2 regions of the Streptomyces sp. NPDC047886 genome follow, and region 2 is predicted to be linked to the other one. Evidence: riboswitches for the same ligand, from Rfam matches in the RefSeq annotation. Region 2 holds a riboswitch; the other holds the start of a gene.
What was found. A riboswitch is a leader RNA that binds a small molecule or an ion and turns the genes downstream of it on or off. The one in region 2 is predicted to bind cyclic di-AMP.
Positions count from the first base shown of each region.

Region 1 (9,186 bases), on a different contig from region 2:
TGTCACCGGGCACGGGGGCGCGCCCCCCGGGCACGGCGAACCGGTGACCCCGTCACGACGCGCCGTACCGGTCTGCGGCATGATGCGGTGCATGGTGGCCACGTCTCCCGACCGGCAGTGCACCGCGACGACCAAGGCCGGACACCGCTGCCCCACCGGGGCCGGTGCGTCCGGTCTCTGCCACGTCCACGACCCCGCCCTGCTGTGCGGACGGCCGAAGAAGCGCGGCGGGCGCTGCGGGGTGGCCACCGGCGGCGGGCCGTGCGCCACGCACGCGGACACACCGGCCCCGGAGGCCGGTGCGGTCACCGAACCACCCGCCCCGGACACGTCGGCGGCCGCGAGCGCGGCCACGGTGCCGGAGGGCTACGCGTCACCGGTACCGGCGGGGTTCGCGGCGCGCACCCTGAACCTCGGCTGACCCGTCCTCCGCACCGCCCCCGGGTCCGGCAGGTTCGGCCCACACGGCCCCGTGACGGATGCGGGCTGGGCGCGGCCGCATGTTCCGGGGACAGTGGGGAAACCGGTCGGCATGGCCGGCGACAGGGATGTCCGTGACGAGGACGGCGACGACGGCGGGCAGGCGCGACGCCCGGGCGAGGGCGGCCATCGCGCCGTGCCGCACACGGCCGACGTACGGATCGAGGCATGGGGCGGGAGCCGCGAGCAGTGCCTCGCGGAGGCGGTGCTCGCCATGGTCGAGTGCTTCGCGGACGTGTCGGGGGTCCGGGCGGACGCCGTACGCCAGGTACGGCTGGCCGAGGGACCCGACGACGACCTGCTGGCCACGCTCCTGGAGGAGGTCGTCTTCCGGCTGGAGGTGCACGGCGAGGTGCCCGTGGACGTGGAGGCGGAGAGCGTCGACGGGGACGTCGACATACGGCTGGCGATGACCGACATGGCGAACGTGCAGATCACCGGCGCCGCGCCGAAGGCGGTCTCCTGGAACGAACTGCGTCTGGCACCCGGTCCGTACGGCTGGTCGTGCGCGGTGACCGTCGACGTATGACCGCGTGGGACCGAGCCGGTGCCCTGCCCCTGGCGGTCCAGCCCTTGGCGGTCCAGCCCCCGCGGTCCGGCTCTTGGCGGTCTAGCCCTTGACGACGCCGAGCGGGACCAGGCGGGCCACCTTCCGGCAGAGGCCGGCGCCCTCGCTCGCCTCCACCACCGCCGTGACGTCCTTGTACGCCTCCGGGGTCTCCTCCGCGAGGGCACGCCACGACAGCGGCCGCACGGCGATGCCCTCGCTCTCCAGCCGGTTCCTCAGGTCCCTGCCGTGGATCGTGCGGGCGGCCTGGTGCCGGCTCATGACCCGCCCGGCGCCGTGGCAGGTGGAGTGGAACGCGTCGCCGCCCGGCACGCCGGTCAGCACGTACGAGGCGGTCCCCATCGTGCCGGGGATGAGCACCGGCTGGCCGGCCCCGCGCAGGTCGGGCGGCAGATCCGGGTGGCCGGGCGGGAAGGCCCGGGTGGCGCCCTTGCGGTGCACACAGAGCCGGCGCCGTTCGCCGTCCACCGTGTGCGTCTCGGTCTTGGCCAGGTTGTGGGACACGTCGTAGACGAGGGTGAGCCGGGCGCTCGCCTCGCGGCCGAAGACGCGGCGGGCCGCCTCGGAGAGCAGCTGGCGGTTGGCGCGGCCGTAGTTGGCGGCGGCGGCCATCGCCCCGAGGTAGTCCCGGCCTTCCGGCGAGTCCACCGGGGTGCACGCCAGTTGCCGGTCGGGTACGTCGATCCCGTACCGCGCCATGGCCCGGTCCATCGCCCGCACGTGGTCCGAGCAGATCTGGTGCCCGAGCCCCCGCGACCCGCAGTGGATCATGACGCAGATCTGGTCCCCGGCGATGCCGAAAGCGGCGGCGACCGCTTCGTCGTAGACCTCGGCCACCCGCTGGACCTCCAGGAAGTGGTTGGCGGAGCCGAGACTGCCGACCTGGCCGAGCCCGCGCTCGCGCGCCCGCTCGCTGACCTGCTCCACGTCCGCGTCGGCCACGGCCCCGCCGTCCTCGCAGCGCGTGAGGTCGCGTTCCTCGCCGTGGCCCTGTTCGACGACGTAACGCGAGCCGCCGTTCAGGAGCCGTTCCAGCTGGCCGTGGCCGGTGAGCCGCCAGACCCCACCGGGGCCCGCCCCGCGCGGGACGGTCCGGTCCAGGCCGTCCATGATCTCCGGGAGCGCCCGCCGGACCGTGCTCGCGTCGCGGTCGGCGGCGAGCAGCCGTACGCCGCAGGAGATGTCGAACCCGACGCCGCCGGGCGAGACGACGCCGCCGGCGTCGATGTCGGTGGCGGCCACGCCGCCGATCGGGAAGCCGTAGCCCCAGTGGATGTCCGGCATGGCGTACGAGGCGCCGACGATGCCCGGCAGCGTCGCCACGTTGGCGACCTGCTCCAGCGACTGCCGGGCGTCCCGCAGCAGCTCGGGCGACGCGAACACCACACCCGGGACCCTCATCCCCGGGCGCGGGTCGATGCGGTACCGGTAGGGGCGCTCCTCGACGAGTTCCATGGCGGCCTCCCCTGGAGGGGGTACCCGTGACGGCCGGGCCCATGTCGCCGGGCGGTGTCGCCGGCGCTCGTACGCGACACGTATGCGACACGTATGCGACGGGACGCACGGGGTACCGGGGAACGGACCGACGGAACGGCACTGCGGGAAGGGAGCGGCACCGTGCGCTTCGACGATCGTCGGCACGCCGGCCGGGAACTCGCCGCCCGGCTCCTCGAATGGGTGGGGGATCACGACCTCACGGGCGTCGTCGTCCTCGCCCTGCCGCGCGGCGGGGTACCGGTCGCGGCGGAGGTCGCCGGCGCCCTGCATGTGCCCCTGGACGTCCTGGTGGTCCGCGAGATCGCCGTGCCCGGCTCCCCGGACGTGGGGATCGGAGCGATCGTCGGCGAGGAGCCGCCGCTCTTCGACCCGGTGGCGATGCAGGCCCTCCACGTGAGCGAGGACAAGCTCGGCGCGGACGTCGCCAGGGAGCGGGTGGAGCTGCACCGGCGTGAGGCCCTGTACCGGGAGGGGCGCCCGGCGCCGACGGTACGCGGCCGCAGTGTCGTCCTCGTCGGCGACGGACTGGCGACAGGCATCACGGCACGTGCCGCGCTGCGCCATCTGCGCCGCCGGGAACCGGCCCGGCTGATCCTCGCGGTCCCGGTGTGCGCCCCGACCACCGCGGCGGCGCTGCGGGACGAGGCGGACGACGTCATCTGCCTCCGGGAACCCTCCGACTTCACGGCCGTGCAGGAGTGGTACGCCGACTTCGGGCAGGTCTCGGACGGCGACGTGATCGCGGACCTGCGCCGGCCGGCGGCCGGCGTCTGACCGGCGGGCCGTCCGGCGATCGAGCGGTCGAGGTGCCGTCCGGCGGTCGAGCGGTCGAAGTCAGGGGGCGGTCGGTCAGCACCGGTGGACGCGGCCGGTCAGCGCCCGTAGACGCCGACCAGGTCGCCGCTGGCGAGCAGGTGCTCGTCCACTGCTCGATGGACCTCGTCGGCGCTCGGGGCGTCCGACAGCACGCACGGCTCCGAGAGCGCGTAGACACGGAAGAAGTAGCGGTGGGCCTCGTCGCCGGGAGGCGGGTGCGGCCCGCCCCAGCCGGGCCGGCCGAAGCCGTTGACCAGCTCTGTCCCGCCGGGTGGCGACTGGCCCGCCGCCACCTCCCCGTCGTGCGGCTCGATGCCCACCACCGCCCAGTGGACGAACGTGCCCGACGGCGCGTCGGGGTCCTCGCACAGCAGCACCAGTTCGGTGGCGTCGTCCGGCACGCCGGACCAGGACAGCGGCGGTGAGGCGTTGTCCCCCTCCCACGCGTGCCGGCGCGCGATGGGGGCGTGGTCGTTGAACGCGGCACTTCTGAGTTCGATTCCAGCCATGCGGGCCGCAGTACCCCTGCCTCCGCCGGCCATGCTCCGGTGGCACCGCCGTACGGGCACGGCACCGAACGCCACACATGTCCGAATAGGGCAATTAGTCAGCCTTTTCGCACGAGTGGCCATCAGAGTCCCTTTCCGCTGGAATTAAGGGAATTCAGCACAGCGTCGGGCGATTTGCCACAGCAATCCAGGCGGGTGTGCATTCCGTGAGATGAATCACCCCGGCATCGGCCGCGCATGCGCGCCGATGCCGTCCTTTCCCGTGCGCCGCAAACACAGTTGAGTCATCCGGCGGCGACGAACCGTCCCCGCCTTGCAAGATCCATCGATCCATGGGATTGCAGGGGGGAATTCAAGCCTTGTTCTGCCCGGCTTCTCTCGTTTACGGTCACCGTCACATCCGGATGGACCGCCGAATCCTGCCGCCTTCCGGATTCCCCACCCACTCACGTACGGCAGGAGCGGGGGAACCAGGTAGGCCGCCGGTCCGGATTTCCGGAACGGCTCGGGGTGAAGTCGCGTCCCTTCGCGGCCGGACATCTCCAGTCCGAACCCGACAGCTCACCTCGCAGGCGACGGAGAGGAATGCGCCATGCCCGCACAGGGTAAGCACCGCCGCCCGAAGAGCAGCCGTATGACCCGTGGTCTCGCCGTCGCGAGCACCGGAGGCGCGGCGCTCGCCCTGCCGCTGACCGCGGCGATCCCCGCCCAGGCAGCCGCCCCGACCGCGGCTCCGGCCGGCGTGGTCGCGGCCCCGGCCGCCGCACCGGCCGCCGCACCGGCCGTGTCCGCCGCCGTCCGGGCCGCCACCGTCACCTACACCGTGGTCGCGGGGGACTCCCTTTCCCGTATCGCCCGCGAGCATTCCGTGAGCGGGGGCTGGAAGAAGCTGTACCAGGACAACAAGAAGGCCATCGGTGGCAATCCGTCACTGATCCGTCCCGGACTGGAACTCACGATCAAGGCGAAGCCGAAGGCGAAAGCGAAGGCGAAGAGCACCGCCAAGGCCACGTCGGCGGACACCGCGAAGCGTTCTGAGCCGGCGAGGGCGGACCGCTCGCAGCAGCGGACCGCTGTGGCGCCCAAGGTCGCCTCGTTCCCGAACAACCTCGACGGCTGGATCCTGGAATCGCTGAGCATCATGGAGCAGCGCGGTATTCCGGGTTCGTACGAGGGCATTTACCGGAACATCATGCGGGAGTCCTCCGGCAACCCGCTCGCCATCAACAACTGGGACTCCAACGCCGCGGCCGGAACGCCGTCCAAGGGTCTCCTCCAGGTCATCGACCCCACGTTCCGTGCCTACCACGTGCCCGGCACGTCGATGGACCCCTACGACCCCGTCGCGAACATCACCGCCGCGTGCAACTACGCCGCCGCCCGCTACGGCTCGATCGACAACGTCAACGGCCCGTACTGACAGAGCCTCGACACCCGGTCCCGGCCCCCACGTCAGCCCGGCCCCCACGTCAGCCCGGCGCTGCTGTGGGGGCCGGGCCCGTCCATGTGGCCGATCGCTCCAGGGCCGGGGCGCGCATGGCAGGAAGGGTGGGGAACTCGTCATTGCGGACGCCGGGCACCGTTCGAAGAATCGAGGGCGTACCGCTCATCAGCCCCCGCTCGGAGCCGGAGCCCCCCTCGTGACCAAGTTCCTGCTGTCCGTCCATGTCCTCGCGGCGATCCTCGTGGTCGGCCCGATCTCCGTGGCCGCCTCCCTGTTCCCCCGCTACGCCGGGCGGTTGCCACCCCGGGGAGGAGGCGGGTCGCCGGACGGCCGGGCCCATGGCGTCGCGGCGTTCCTGCACCGGATCTGCCGCGGCTACGCCGTCGCCGGGGTCGTGGTGCCGGTCTTCGGCATCGCCACCGGAGCGCGGCTCGGAGTGCTCACCGACGCCTGGCTCCTCGCCTCGGTCGTGCTGACGGCCGGCGCCGCCGCCCTCCTGGTGCTGGCGATCCTGCCGGACCAGCGGCGCATGCTCGGCGGGACGGCGGAGGAGACGGCGGAGACGGTCGGGGCCGGGGCGGAGACCCGGGCCGGATCCCGAGCCGGGGCGGAGGCCGGGACCCGGGCCGGGGCCGGGGCGGACGTCGGGGCCGGGGCCGACGGGCGGCATCCTCTGGCTGCCAGGCTGACGGGTCTCACGGGCGTCTTCAACCTGCTGTGGGCCGTGGTCGTCGTGCTGATGATCGTCCGCCCCGGTTCCACCACGGGAGCGTAGGCCCGTGCGTACGTTGCGCCTGGCGGCCGCCGTCGAAGCCGCCTCCCTCGCCGCCCTGTCAGTCAATCTGCTCACCGTGCACATGGAAGAGGTCACCGCGCTGGGCGGCCCCATGCACGGCACGGCGTACCTCGTCGTGATCGCCACCACGTGGTCCATGACCGGCTCCGGCTCGGCGAGGACCCGGTGGTACGCCGCCGTCCCGGGCGTGGGCGGTCTGCTGGTCCTGCGCCGACTGACCGGCCTCGCGCGGCACGGCTCCGTCCGTACACCCGTGCCGGACACCGGCACGGCCACCTCACCGGAACGGGAGACCTGAATGAACCGCCGTGACGTGCTCCGTACGTCCACCGCGATCGGCGCCGCCGGGCTCGGTACCGGCGCGGCGACCGGCGTGGAGACCATGCTCGAGTACGAGGCGCGCGGCACGGTGTGGACCGGGATCAGGGTTCGGAAGGGCCCAGGCGGCGGACGGTCACGACGGTGTCGGTGACCATGGCGGTCCGCCCGTCGGGGCCGGTGGCCTCGCGCCGGTGGCGGTCGAGGCGTTCGGGCCGCCACCGGTCCGGATCCAGGGCGAGCTCCCCGAAGAGGTCCTCCGGGGCGGGGAAGTGGGCGTCGGGGGCGGGGTTCCAGGCCCAGGGGCGCGTCGATCCGTGGTCGACGAGCAGCAGCAGCCCGCCGGGGTTCAGCGCCCGCGCGGCCTTCCGGAGCACCTGCGCGCGGGGCAGCGCGAACGGCGTCTGGAGGTAGTGGGCGCTGATGAGGTCGTACGTACCGGAGGGGAAGGTGCCGGCCAGGTCGTGCCGCCCGGTGGCGAGGCGGTCGGCGGCCCCGGCGGCGGACGCACGGGCGGCGGCCCTCCGCAGGGCGTTCGCCGAGATGTCGACGGCAGTGACCCGCCAGCCCCTCGTGGCCAGCCAGACGGCGTCCGCGCCGTCCCCGCATCCCAGGTCCAGCGCGCTGCCCGGCGTCAGGCCCCTCGCGGTCTCGACCAGCACGGGGTGCGGGTGGCGCGTGCCGGCGGGTTCCCGCCCGCTGTAGTGGTTCTCCCAGAAGCACTCGGCTTCGCCGACGGTCCGTCGAGTTGCTCGTCCTCTTCGGGCCACAGGGCGAGCGCGCCCATCTGCGCGCCCGCACCACCTGACTTCCGGTCAGTGCCGGTCGGCGGCGGCCGGGCCGGGAGGCGACATGCTCGCCAGGCCGTGGCGCCGCTCCGCCGCCGTACGCTCGCCGACTTCGGCCTCCATGGCGGGAGTGAACACCCCTGCGGGCCGGGCCTGCCTGCGGCGGGCCAGCGCCGCCTCGGTGTCGGCGGCCACGAGGTCGGCGTTGACGGCCGCGCCGGCCTGTACCCCGGCGGCGGCCGCGACCGGGACACCGGCCATCGGGTCGGTGACATTGCCGGCGACCCACACGCCCGGCACGGCGGTGAGCCCGCCGGGGCCCGACGCCACGTGGTGCCCCACGCCCATGGGGTGCTCCTCGGCTGCCAGGCCGAGCCCCGTGAGCACACCGTCCCGGGCCTCCAGCCGGGGCGCCACCGCCAGGGCCCGCAGCGGAACGCGCCGCCCCGAGGCCAGACGTACCCCGGTCAGCCGGTCGTCCTCGGCATCGACGGCCACGACCTCCCCGTCCACCACGGCGATCCCGCGCGCGGCCAGCTGCTCCCACTCCTCGTCGGCGAGGTCGTCGGCCGTGTGCGTGAACACCGTCACCTCGGACGTCAACTGCCGGAAGAGCAATGCCTGGTGGACCGTCAACGGGCCGGTGGCCAGGATACCGACCGGCTCGTCCCGCACCTCCCACCCGTGGCAGTACGGGCAGTGGAGGACGTCCTTGCCCCACCGCTCGCGCAGCCCGGCGATGTCGGGCAGGCGGTCGGTGAGCCCGGTGGTCACCAGCAGCCGCCGTGCGGCGTAGCGTCGCCCGCTCGCGGTGTCCACCAGGAACGATCCGCTGTCCCCGCGCGCGGTCACGGCCCGGTCCGTGACCACCCGGCCGCCGTACCTCACGACCTCCGCCCGGCCCTCCCGGAGCAGCTCGCCCGGCGGGATGCCGTCCCTGGACAGGAAGCCGTGCACCCCGGCGGCGGGCGCGTTACGGGGCTCACCGGAGTCCACGACGAGCACCGAGCGCCGCGAGCGCGCCAGTGTCACCGCCGCCGACAGACCGGCGGCCCCGCCGCCCACCACCAGGACGTCGACGCTCTCGTGGATGTCAGGATTCTGGGGGTTCCGCGTTGTCTCGACCATGCGGCCAGCGTCCCGCCCCCTCCCGGGCGGGGGCAAAGATTCTTGCCGATATGGCAAGACGTCAGGATGCCGGGTACGTCGCCACGACCTCGCCGCTGCTGTCCGCCGCGATGTACCCGCCGGCGTGGTACTCGTTGCTGAGGTAGAAGCGCAGGGTGGGCCGGTCGGAGTTGAACGTCCAGCGGTCGAGGATGAGGTAGCGCATGTTCGGGCGCTCCACCTTGAGTTCGCGTTCGCCGCGCTTCATCAGGGCGGGCAGGCCGTCCCAGGCCATCGTGGTGGCGTCGAACGGCTGCTCGTCGGCGTCGCCGGGGTCGATGGTGCCGCCGGGTCCGGCCCGGCGGGCCACACCGTTCCGGTACTCGTACCGGTCGTAGGTCTTCGCCCCCGGCTTGGTCGGGATCTCGGCCATGGCGTATTCCTCGTAGATCGTCACCCCCTTCACCTGGGAGTTGCCGCTCGCCTCGCGGAACGCCCCGATGACGGCGCGGACGTTCGCCGTGGTGAGCAGGGTGCCCCGGGGCGCGGCCGTGCCGGTGTCCGCGCCCGCCCCCGTGGAGCCGTCGTCGGCCGCCGGAGTGGCGCCGCCGCTCGGCGCGGGGGTCCCCGTGGCGGTCGCCGACGGCCGGGCGTCCTTCGCCCCGTCGGCGGAGCGCTCGTCCGACAGCCGGTTCAGGATGCCGACGCCCCCGACGACACCGGCGGCCACCGTCGCGGCGACCGCGAGGGCGATCGTGACGGCACGGCGGCGCGGCCGGCGGCCGGGCGGCGACGGCGGACCGAAGACGCCGTTGCCCACGGCGGCGGGCACCGTACCGGCGGACGGCGTACCGGCGGACGGC
Region 1 is NZ_JBIDCF010000004.1:201,380-210,565, reverse strand. It holds gene ACGF5U_RS15915 (hypothetical protein) at 92-421, shown strand; gene ACGF5U_RS15910 (archease) at 533-1,009, shown strand; gene ACGF5U_RS15905 (RtcB family protein) at 1,091-2,503, opposite strand; gene ACGF5U_RS15900 (phosphoribosyltransferase) at 2,666-3,319, shown strand; gene ACGF5U_RS15895 (YbhB/YbcL family Raf kinase inhibitor-like protein) at 3,418-3,870, opposite strand; cyclic di-AMP (ydaO/yuaA leader) riboswitch at 4,271-4,458, shown strand; gene ACGF5U_RS15890 (transglycosylase SLT domain-containing protein) at 4,463-5,290, shown strand; gene ACGF5U_RS15885 (hypothetical protein) at 5,511-6,089, shown strand; gene ACGF5U_RS15880 (hypothetical protein) at 6,094-6,408, shown strand; gene ACGF5U_RS15875 (class I SAM-dependent methyltransferase) at 6,533-7,198, opposite strand; gene ACGF5U_RS15870 (NAD(P)/FAD-dependent oxidoreductase) at 7,244-8,344, opposite strand; gene ACGF5U_RS15865 (serine/threonine-protein kinase) at 8,406-9,186, opposite strand, start outside.
Region 1: linked by a shared signal. The riboswitch ahead of ACGF5U_RS15890 (transglycosylase SLT domain-containing protein) and the one ahead of ACGF5U_RS29235 (C40 family peptidase) in region 2 are both predicted to bind cyclic di-AMP.

Region 2 (9,186 bases):
GGCAGGGACACGGTCGCCGCCGCCGCGTCGACGGTGAGCCGCGCCCCGTCCCGTACCTCCGTCTCCAGGGCGAGCCGGTCACCGCCGAGCGGGGCGCTCATGGCGCCGACGACGGTCACCCTGGCGAGGGGTCGGGTGGCGCGGGTGCGGCGCAGGGCGAGGGGTCCTTCGCTCCGCAGGACGGGCAGGGCGCCGCCCGGTTCCGCGACGATCCGGGCGGTGGCGCGGACGCTCACGCGGTCCCGGCCGACGTCCACGCGGCGAGTCGGCCGCGTACCCAGTCGGCGACGGGCGTGACGCCGTGCTCGCCGGTCAGGGAAGTGAACACGACGGGCAGGTCGCCGCGCTGTTCCCTGGCGTCGCGGGCCATGCGGGCCAGGTCTGAGCCGACGTACGGGGCGAGGTCGGTCTTGTTGACGACGAGGAGGTCGGCGGTGGTGACCCCGGGTCCGCCCTTGCGGGGGATGTCGTCGCCGCCCGCGACGTCGATGACGAAGATCTGGGCGTCGACCAGCCCCTTGGAGAAGGTGGCGGTGAGGTTGTCGCCGCCGGACTCGACGAGGATCAGGTCGAGCGGGCCGACTCCCTCGCCGGAGAACACGGTCTCCAGGTCCTCGACGGCTTCGAGGTTGGCGGAGATGTCGTCGCGAATCGCGGTGTGCGGGCAGGCGCCGGTCTCGACGGCGGTGATCCGCTCCGGCGGCAGGACGGCGTTGCGCAGCAGGAACTCGGCGTCTTCACGGGTGTAGATGTCGTTGGTGACGACGGCGATGGAGAACCGGTCGCGCAGGGCGCGGCAGAGCGCGGCGACGGTCGCGGTCTTGCCGGAGCCGACGGGGCCGCCGAGGCCGATGCGCAGGGCGCGCCGGGTGCCGTCGGGGCGGGTGGCGTCGGCGCTCACCGCCGCGGGCCCGTCGTGGGTGTGGTCGAGGTGCATGGTGCGGCTCCATGGGGGTTGAGGAGGTGATCGGTGTCTACGAGGCGAAGAGGCGTACGGGCCAGGCGGCGTGCTGCTCGGCGGTGATGTCGAGGAGGGGCGCCGACGCGGCCGGCAGGGCGTCGACTCCGTCCCGCGCGGCGGCGGCGGCCCGGGAGGCCACGTCGTCCATGTCGGGCGCGAGCCGGGCGAGGACGGCGGTGGCCTGGAACGGGTCGAGGCTCAGCAGCCGTACGGCCGCCGTGGCGGGGCCGCTGACGGTCTCGTAGGCGACGCAGTGGGCGGCGTCCCGTGGTCCGAGGCCGGCGGCCCTGGCGGTGAGGCCGAGGACGACGGGCTGGTGGGCGCCGCGTGGGAACGCGGCGGCCAGCGCGTCGAGTTCGGGGCTGGGCCAGGTGGCGCGGGCGGCGCGCATCAGTTGTCGGCCGAGCTTGCGGGCGGTGGCGCGCAGGGCGGGCGACGGGGTGCGGGCGTCGGCGGCCGCGTCCAGGGCGCGCGGGTCCAGGCCGGTGGCGGCCGCGGCGGCCAGCGCTGCGGAGGTGAGGCCCGTGGTGTGCAGGCGGCCGCGGCAGAACGCCTCCAGGTCGGCGGCGTCTCGGATGCGGCCCGCCGCGACGGCGGGTTCGGCGCCCCCGGAGTGGGCGTGCCCGCCGGCGGGGAACCGCCCGTCGGCGAGCACGAGGAGAGCGGATCGGCTCATGGCGTACGTCCCTGGTCAGAAGAGGAAGTAGCGCTGGGCCATGGGCAGTTCGGCGGCGGGGGCCGGTTCGACCGGTTCGCCGTCGATGGTCACCGTGAAGGTGTCGGGGTCGACGTGGACGCGGGGCAGGGCGCTGTTCTCGCGCATGTCGGCCTTGGTGACGCCCCGGGTGTTGCGGGCGGCGACGAGGCGTTTGCCGAGACCGAGCCGGCCGGGCAGGGCGTCCTCGATCGCCGCCTCGGTGACGAAGTTGAGGGAGTTGCCCGCCGGTGCCTTGCCGTGCGCGCCGAACATCGGGCGGGGCATGACCGGCTGGGGGGTGGGGATGGAGGCGTTGGCGTCGCCCATCTGCGCGTAGGCGATCTGTCCGCCCTTGATGACGGTGAGGGGTTTGACGCCGAAGAAGGCGGGGTCCCAGAGCACCAGGTCGGCGAGTTTGCCGGGTTCGACGGAGCCGATCTCGTGGTCGAGGCCCTGGGCGACGGCGGGGTTGATCGTGTACTTGGCGACGTAGCGGCGGGCGCGGTGGTTGTCGGCGCGGCCGTCGCCGGGGAGGGGGCCGCGCCGTTTCTTCATCACGTGCGCGGTCTGCCAGGTCCGCATGACGACCTCGCCGATGCGCCCCATCGCCTGGGAGTCGGAGGAGATGATGGAGATGGCGCCGAGGTCGTGGAGGATGTCCTCGGCCGCGATGGTGGTGGGCCGGATCCGGGACTCGGCGAAGGCGAGGTCCTCGGGGACGGCGGGGTTGAGGTGGTGGCAGACCATCAGCATGTCGAGGTGTTCCTCGAGGGTGTTGACGGTGTGCGGCCGGGTCGGGTTGGTGGAGCTGGGCAGGACGTACGGCTCGGAGACGACCGTGATGATGTCGGGTGCGTGTCCGCCGCCGGCGCCCTCGGTGTGGTAGGCGTGGATGGTGCGGCCCGCGATGGCGGCGAGCGTGTCACCGACGAATCCGGCCTCGTTGAGGGTGTCGGTGTGGATGGCGAGCTGTGCGCCGCTCTCCTCGCAGACGCTCAGGCAGGCGTCGATGGCGGCCGGGGTCGCCCCCCAGTCCTCGTGGATCTTGAAGCCGAGGGCGCCGCCGCGCAGTTGTGAGCGCAGCGCCTCGTGCGACAGCGTGTTCCCCTTGCCGAGGAGCCCGATGTTGACGGGGAAGGAGTCGAGGGCCTCCAGCATGCGGCCGAGGTGCCAGGGGCCGGGGGTGACGGTGGTGGCTTTGGTGCCTTCGGCGGGTCCGGTGCCGCCGCCGATGAGCGTGGTGATCCCGGACGACAGGGCCTGGCCGATGAGGGTCGGCGAGATGAAGTGGACGTGTGCGTCGACGGCGCCCGCGGTGAGGATCCTGCCGTTGCCGGCGATGATCTCCGTCTCGGGGCCGATGACCAGCTCGGGGTGGACGCCGTTCATGGTGTCGGGGTTGCCGGCCTTGCCGATCCCGGTGATGCGGCCGTCGCGGATGCCGATGTCGGCCTTCACGATGCCCCAGTGGTCGATGACCACGGCGCCGGTGATGACGGTGTCGGGCGCGCCTTCGGCGCGGGTGGTCCTCGCCTGGCCCATGGACTCGCGGATGACCTTGCCGCCGCCGAAGACGGCTTCGTCGCCGGCGTGTCCGGGGCCGCCGGAGCGGTCCTCCTCGATCTCGATCAGCAGGTCGGTGTCGGCGAGCCGGATGCGGTCGCCGGTGGTGGGGCCGAACAGGTCCGCGTACACGGCCCGGTCGAGTGCGGCACGGCTGCGGTCAGTCATCGAGGGCGCCTCCGGTCTCGCCGCGCAGGCCAGGTACGACACGGAGCCCGGCGATCGGTACGAGTTCGACGTCGACGGGTACGCCGGGCTCGAAGCGCACGGCGGTACCGGCGGCGATGTTGAGCCGTAGGCCGTGCGCGGCCGCGCGGTCGAAGTCGAGGCCCGGGTTGGCTTCGGCGAAGTGGTAGTGGGAGCCGACCTGGACGGGCCGGTCGGCGGCGTTGAGCACGGTCAGCCGGGTGACGGGGCGGTCCTCGTTGATGAGGACGGGCCGGTCGGCGTAGAGGATCTCTCCGGGGATCACGGGTGCCGCTCCCCCGTCAGACGATCGGGTCATGGACGGTGACGAGCTTCGTGCCGTCCGGGAAGGTGGCCTCCACCTGGACGTCGTGGATCATCTCGGGGATGCCGTCCATGACGTCGTCGCGGGTGAGCACCGTCCGTCCGGACGCCATGAGTTCGGCGACGGTGCGGCCGTCGCGGGCGCCTTCCAGGATGTGCGAGGTGATGAGCGCGACGGCTTCGGGGTGATTGAGTCTCACCCCGCGGGCCCTGCGCTTCTCCGCCACGTCGGCTGCCACGTGAACGAGCAGACGTTCTTGCTCGTGCGGGGTCAGTTGCACGTTCCACCTCACAGTTCCCGCCCGGGGGCGCCCCGGGCGCAGCGGGACCCTATCCGGCTTCAACACTCTGTTGACCTGCGAGGACGAGTGTGTCGGAGAGATATTTCAAACTCCGGCACAAATTTTTCCGGGAGGTTAACGGGGCTTTTGCCGGCCCTTGGCCGGGGCGTCCTGGGCGTGGCCCATCGACATCAGGCCGCGCAGCCCGTCCTGGAGGATGCTCACGGGAGCCGAGCCGAACAGCGCCTGCTGGGCGGCGAATCCCTGCGCGGCGGCGATCATCGTCCTGGCGACGTGGTCGGCGGGGATGTCGCTCCGCATGAGACCGGCGGCCTGGTACGCCTCCACGACGCCCACCCAGGCGTGGCGCACCCGCGCGAAGCCCTCGCGCAGCACGTCGGACAGCCGTTCGTTGCGCAGGGTCTCGGTCCACACCTGGAACATCAGGCGCGGGAAGCTCTCCTCGCCGTCGTACGAGAGCCCGGACCGCTCGGAGAGCACCTCGTTCATCACCTTCCCCACCAGCGCGTCCGGCAGGGGCGGTGGGGTCTGGGCGGCGGCCGCCGCGAAGGTGGTGCCGATGGCGTCGAGGACTTCGGTGACGATGGCCTCGATCAGGTCGTCCTTGCCCCGGAAGTAGCGGTAGACGGCACCGGCGGAGAGGTCGACCTCGCGCAGGACGTCCTGCATCGATGTGGCATGGAAGCCGTTGCGGGCGAAGCAGCGCGCGGCGCCGTCGAGGATCTGACGGCGGCGGGCGTCGAGGTGTTCCTGGGATACGCGGGCCATGATCCCAAGGTAAAACGAACGTTCCTTCTTGACAAGGCGTACCTGGCGGCGGGACAGTGACGACGTCGGTAAAACGAACGATCCTTCTCTTTGGCTTCTCCGCTCCGCTCTGCCCCCTCTCCCCTCTCCGCTTCTCGGCTTCTCGGCTTCCCGGCTTCTCGCTTCTCGGCTTCTCTTCGTTCGGAGGCACTCGCATGTCCACCACACCCACGCGCCGCATGATCGCGGTGATGCTGCTCGTCCCGGCGGTCGTCGCCCTGGCGTTGTGGGCCTTCGCCTGGCCCGCCGCCCGTATCGCCCCGCGCGACCTCCCCGTGGCCGTCGCCGGACCACCGGCCGCGACGGCTCAGGTCGCCGAGCGCCTGGGGCGGCAGGACGGCGCCTTCGAGATCCACGGGTACGAGGACGAGGCCGCCGCCCGCGACGCCATCCAGGACCGGGTCGTATACGGCGCCGTCGTGGTGAGCCCCGAAGGGCCGCGCCTGCTCACCGCGTCGGCGGCCGGCCCCGCCGTGGCCCAGCTGCTCCAGCAGGCCATGACCGCCGCGGCCCCGGCCGGCACGCCGGTGCCCGTCGCGGATGTCGTCACCCCACCGCCCGGCGACCCCAGGGGCGGGGCGTTCGCCGCGAGCGTCCTGCCGCTGTCGCTGGCGGGCGTCGCGGCCGGAGCGGTGGTGACCCTGCTCGGGCTGCGTGGCCTGCGGGCCGCCACGGCGCTGGTCGGTGCCTCCACCCTGGTCGGACTAGTGGCGGTCGCGCTCGTACACGGCTGGCTGGGGGTGCTGGCGGGCGACTGGTGGATCGAGGCCGGGGCGCTCGCGCTGACGGCGCTGGCGACGGGTGCGGCCGTTGCGGGACTCGGGGCGCTGGCGGGACGGGCCGGGCTGGGACTCGGCGCCTTCCTGATGGTGCTGATCGGCAACTCGTTCTCCGGTGCGGCGAGCGCCCCGCAGCTGCTCCCCGAGCCGGCGGGGGCGCTCGGCCAGGTGCTGCCGCCCGGCGCGGGCACCGCACTGCTGCGGTCGGTCGCGTACTTCGACGGCGCCGCGTCCGGGACGGCGGCGCTCACACTCGCGGCGTGGGCCGGGCTCGGACTCCTGGCGGTCCTGGTGGCGGCCCGCCGTCGCGGCGGCGCCGCCGCGACGGACACCGTCGTCGGCGCCGGGCCGCGCAGGGAGGAGACGGCCCCGGCACCGGCCGCCTGATCACCGGAGCCCGCCGCGCACAGGCCGGCCGCGTGTTCCCGCCGTAGCGGACGGGGACACGCGGCCTTTCCGTATGCCGTCGACTGTCTTGTCACCGTCGGCACCCGCCCTGGGGCACTGGGGCCCTACCCGCGCCGAGGGTGAATTCATCGACACGTACCTCGCGGTGGTCGACCTGCTCGGCCGGATCAACCCGGCGCGCTCCACGCACACCTATGGCGCGCTGCGCGCCGCGCAGGCGCTGGTCGCACGGGCGTCCGCGCTGCGGGACGCCGTGACGTCGATGCACGACAGGGGCGGACATGAGGTGCACGCGCGGACCCTGGCGCGTGCGCTGCGCGCGCTGGACGGCGAGCGGCGTACCGGGAGGGTGACACTGCCTCAGGACCGCGCGGGGTGACCCGTTTGGCGTCGTGGGGCACCACATGGCCCTCGTCCGGACGGCGTACGCAAAGGGACGAATTTCGTACGGGGCGAGTTGCGGTGGCGCTGTACTCGTTTGGCGGAGCACCCTGCTCCGCCGCTGGTACCGGGATCAACAGCCCTCGCCCAACCGGCTGAACAGCCATTTTGTCCACCCGAACGGATCAGTCGTGACCAGGGTCACACCATGTCGTTCGCGCTCTGCAATCGGCGATCGGACGGGAAAGATCCGTGGCGACGACAAGCCCCCGCCACCGCGGCGGGGCGGTCCGGGCGGACGCCGAATCCTGCCGCCGGCCGGACGACGGGTCGACACGAGTGGATCGGCAGGAGTGGAGGACCCGAGCAAGCCGGGGCGACCACCGCGTCCAGCGGACCGGTCCCCCTTGGGGTGAAGCCGCGCGGGCGGCCGGGCATCTTCGTCAAGCCCGAACCCGACAGGTCATCCTTCACAGGCGGCTGACGAAGGGTTGCGCATGAACGCGCAGAATCATGTCCCGTCTCTGTCCCGTCTGTCCCGGGCGGGCGCCGTATCGGCCCTGACCCTCGCCGCCGTCGGCGGCACGCTGCTGGCGCCGGACGCCGCTCCCGAGGCGAACGCCGCGCCCGCCTACGCCAACAAGGCCCTGAACGTCGCCGCGTCGAAGAGGGGCGCCCCCTACCAGTACGGGGCGACCGGGCCGTACCGCTTCGACTGCTCCGGGCTGACGCTCTACTCGTACAAGAAGGCCGGCAAGAAGCTGCCCCGGACCGCGCAGCAGCAGTACAACTCGACGCGGCGCATCTCGGCGGGCAGCCGCCAGAAGGGAGACCTCGTGTTCTTCCACGGTGGCCGCGGCGTCTACCACGTGGGGATGTACGCCGGGAACAACAAGATCTGGCACTCCCCCAAGACCGGCTCGTGGGTGAAGCTGGACCGCATCTGGTCCTCGTCGGTCTCGTACGGGCGGGTGCGCTGACGCACCGGCCGGGCTCGGCATGAACGGCGGTACAGGGGCATTCGTCCGCGATGTCCGGCGACAGCCCCTGTACCGCACGCGAGAGCGGGGCGGCGGGGCGGACGGCGGGACCGAGTCGGGCACGCCGGTGACGCCGAGGAACGGGGCGGCGGAGACGCCGAGGAACGGGGCGGCGGAGACGCCGAGGAACGGGGCGGCGGAGACGCCGAGGAACGGGGCGGCGGTGACGCCGAGGAACGGGGCGGCGGTGACGCCGAGGAACGGGGCGGCGGCACCGCTCTCGTGGGGGTCGGCGGTCAGCTCTGGACGGGCACGCTCCAGGGCAGGGCGATCCACACCGTCTTGCCGCCCTCGTCGGTCGGGGTGACCGAGAGCCGGCCGCCGCACTCCGCCGTCAGCCAGCGGATGATCACCATGCCCCGGCCGTTGTCCTGTTGCACGGCGGCGGGCAGCCGCTGGGGCCAGCGGGGATGGCTGTCCGTGACGCCGATGCGCAGGCGCTCCTCGCGGTCCAGGCGCAGGTCCACCGTGAAGGTGGGCGACTGCCCGAAGGTGTGCTGGACGGCATTGGTGGCGAGCTCCGAGACGATCAGCCGGACCGTGTCGCCGATGTCCGTCCCGCCGGGGAGGCCCCATTCCGCGAGCACGTCCGCCACGTATCTGCGGGCGGCGGAGACCGAGGCGGGATCGCTCGGCAGAGTGACGGATGCTTCCTGATGATCTGCCATGGCGACGCTGTCCCTTTCCCACCGAGGCCGGACTCCGACATGTCGCGGATGCGTGACGAGAAACGGCCGCGGATTGTGCTTCCGCCAGACTGCCACTTATGTCGCGCCTGGTGGGAGCGATCCACCAAGATATGCATATATCTGTCGCTCAAAGCGGTGAACTCTGCTACGCGAGAACGGATTCGGCGGGCAGACTGAGGGGTTGACCCGGGACGGGAGGGGGTCGGGAGGAGTCTGCCATGGGCGGCACACGGCACGGGCCGGCGGTACGACGGCGCAAGCTGGGCGAGGAGTTGCGCGGGTTGCGTCTCGCCGCGGGGCTCACCAGCCGTGAGGCCGCCCGGCTCGTGGGCTGGCACCAGTCGAAGGTGAGCCGCATCGAGACCGGGACCAGTGGCGTCACCCACGTCGACGTGACCCGGCTGCTCGACGCGTACGGGGTCGACGACCTCCGGCTGCGGGCGCTGCTGGAGACGCTGGCCGGGGCGGCGGACGGCAGCCGTACGGGGTGGTGGCACGCGTACCGGGGGGTGATCCCGCAGCAGTACCGGGACTTCATCAGCCTGGAGGCGCAGGCGTGCGCGGCACGGACGCTGGAGACGTCCGTCGTGCCGGGCCTGCTGCAGACACCCGCGTACGCGCGGGCGGTGACCCGGGCGGCGCTGGAGGGGCTGCCGACGCAGACCGTCGACTCGCTGGTGCGGGTGCGGATCGCCCGCCAGGAGGTGCTGCGCGGGGAGCGGCCGCTGCGGCTGGAAGCGGTGGTCGACGAGGCGGTGCTGCGGCGGCAGGTGGGCGGGCCCGGGGTGATGCGGGAGCAGTTGCGCGCACTGCTGGAGCCCGCGCGGTTGCCCCATGTGCGGCTGCAGGTGCTGCCGTTCGCGACGGGCGGGTACGTGGGACTCTCCGGGTCTTTCGTTATCTTCTCCTTTCCGAACATTTCTGATCTGGATGTGGTTGTTCTCGACCACTTGACGAGTAGCCTCTACTTGGAGCGCACGGAAGACCTCGAGGCGTACGGCGCCGCGTTCCGCACCATGCAGGCCCACGCCCTGACGCCCGAGGACTCG
Region 2 is NZ_JBIDCF010000012.1:138,913-148,098, reverse strand. It holds gene ACGF5U_RS29280 (urease accessory protein UreD) at 1-236, opposite strand, end outside; gene ureG (urease accessory protein UreG) at 233-937, opposite strand; gene ACGF5U_RS29270 (urease accessory protein UreF) at 975-1,637, opposite strand; gene ACGF5U_RS29265 (urease subunit alpha) at 1,653-3,389, opposite strand; gene ACGF5U_RS29260 (urease subunit beta) at 3,382-3,693, opposite strand; gene ACGF5U_RS29255 (urease subunit gamma) at 3,710-4,012, opposite strand; gene ACGF5U_RS29250 (TetR/AcrR family transcriptional regulator) at 4,148-4,801, opposite strand; gene ACGF5U_RS29245 (ABC transporter permease) at 4,996-6,006, shown strand; gene ACGF5U_RS29240 (hypothetical protein) at 6,080-6,406, shown strand; cyclic di-AMP (ydaO/yuaA leader) riboswitch at 6,698-6,902, shown strand; gene ACGF5U_RS29235 (C40 family peptidase) at 6,906-7,388, shown strand; gene ACGF5U_RS29230 (ATP-binding protein) at 7,685-8,116, opposite strand; gene ACGF5U_RS29225 (helix-turn-helix domain-containing protein) at 8,356-9,186, shown strand, end outside.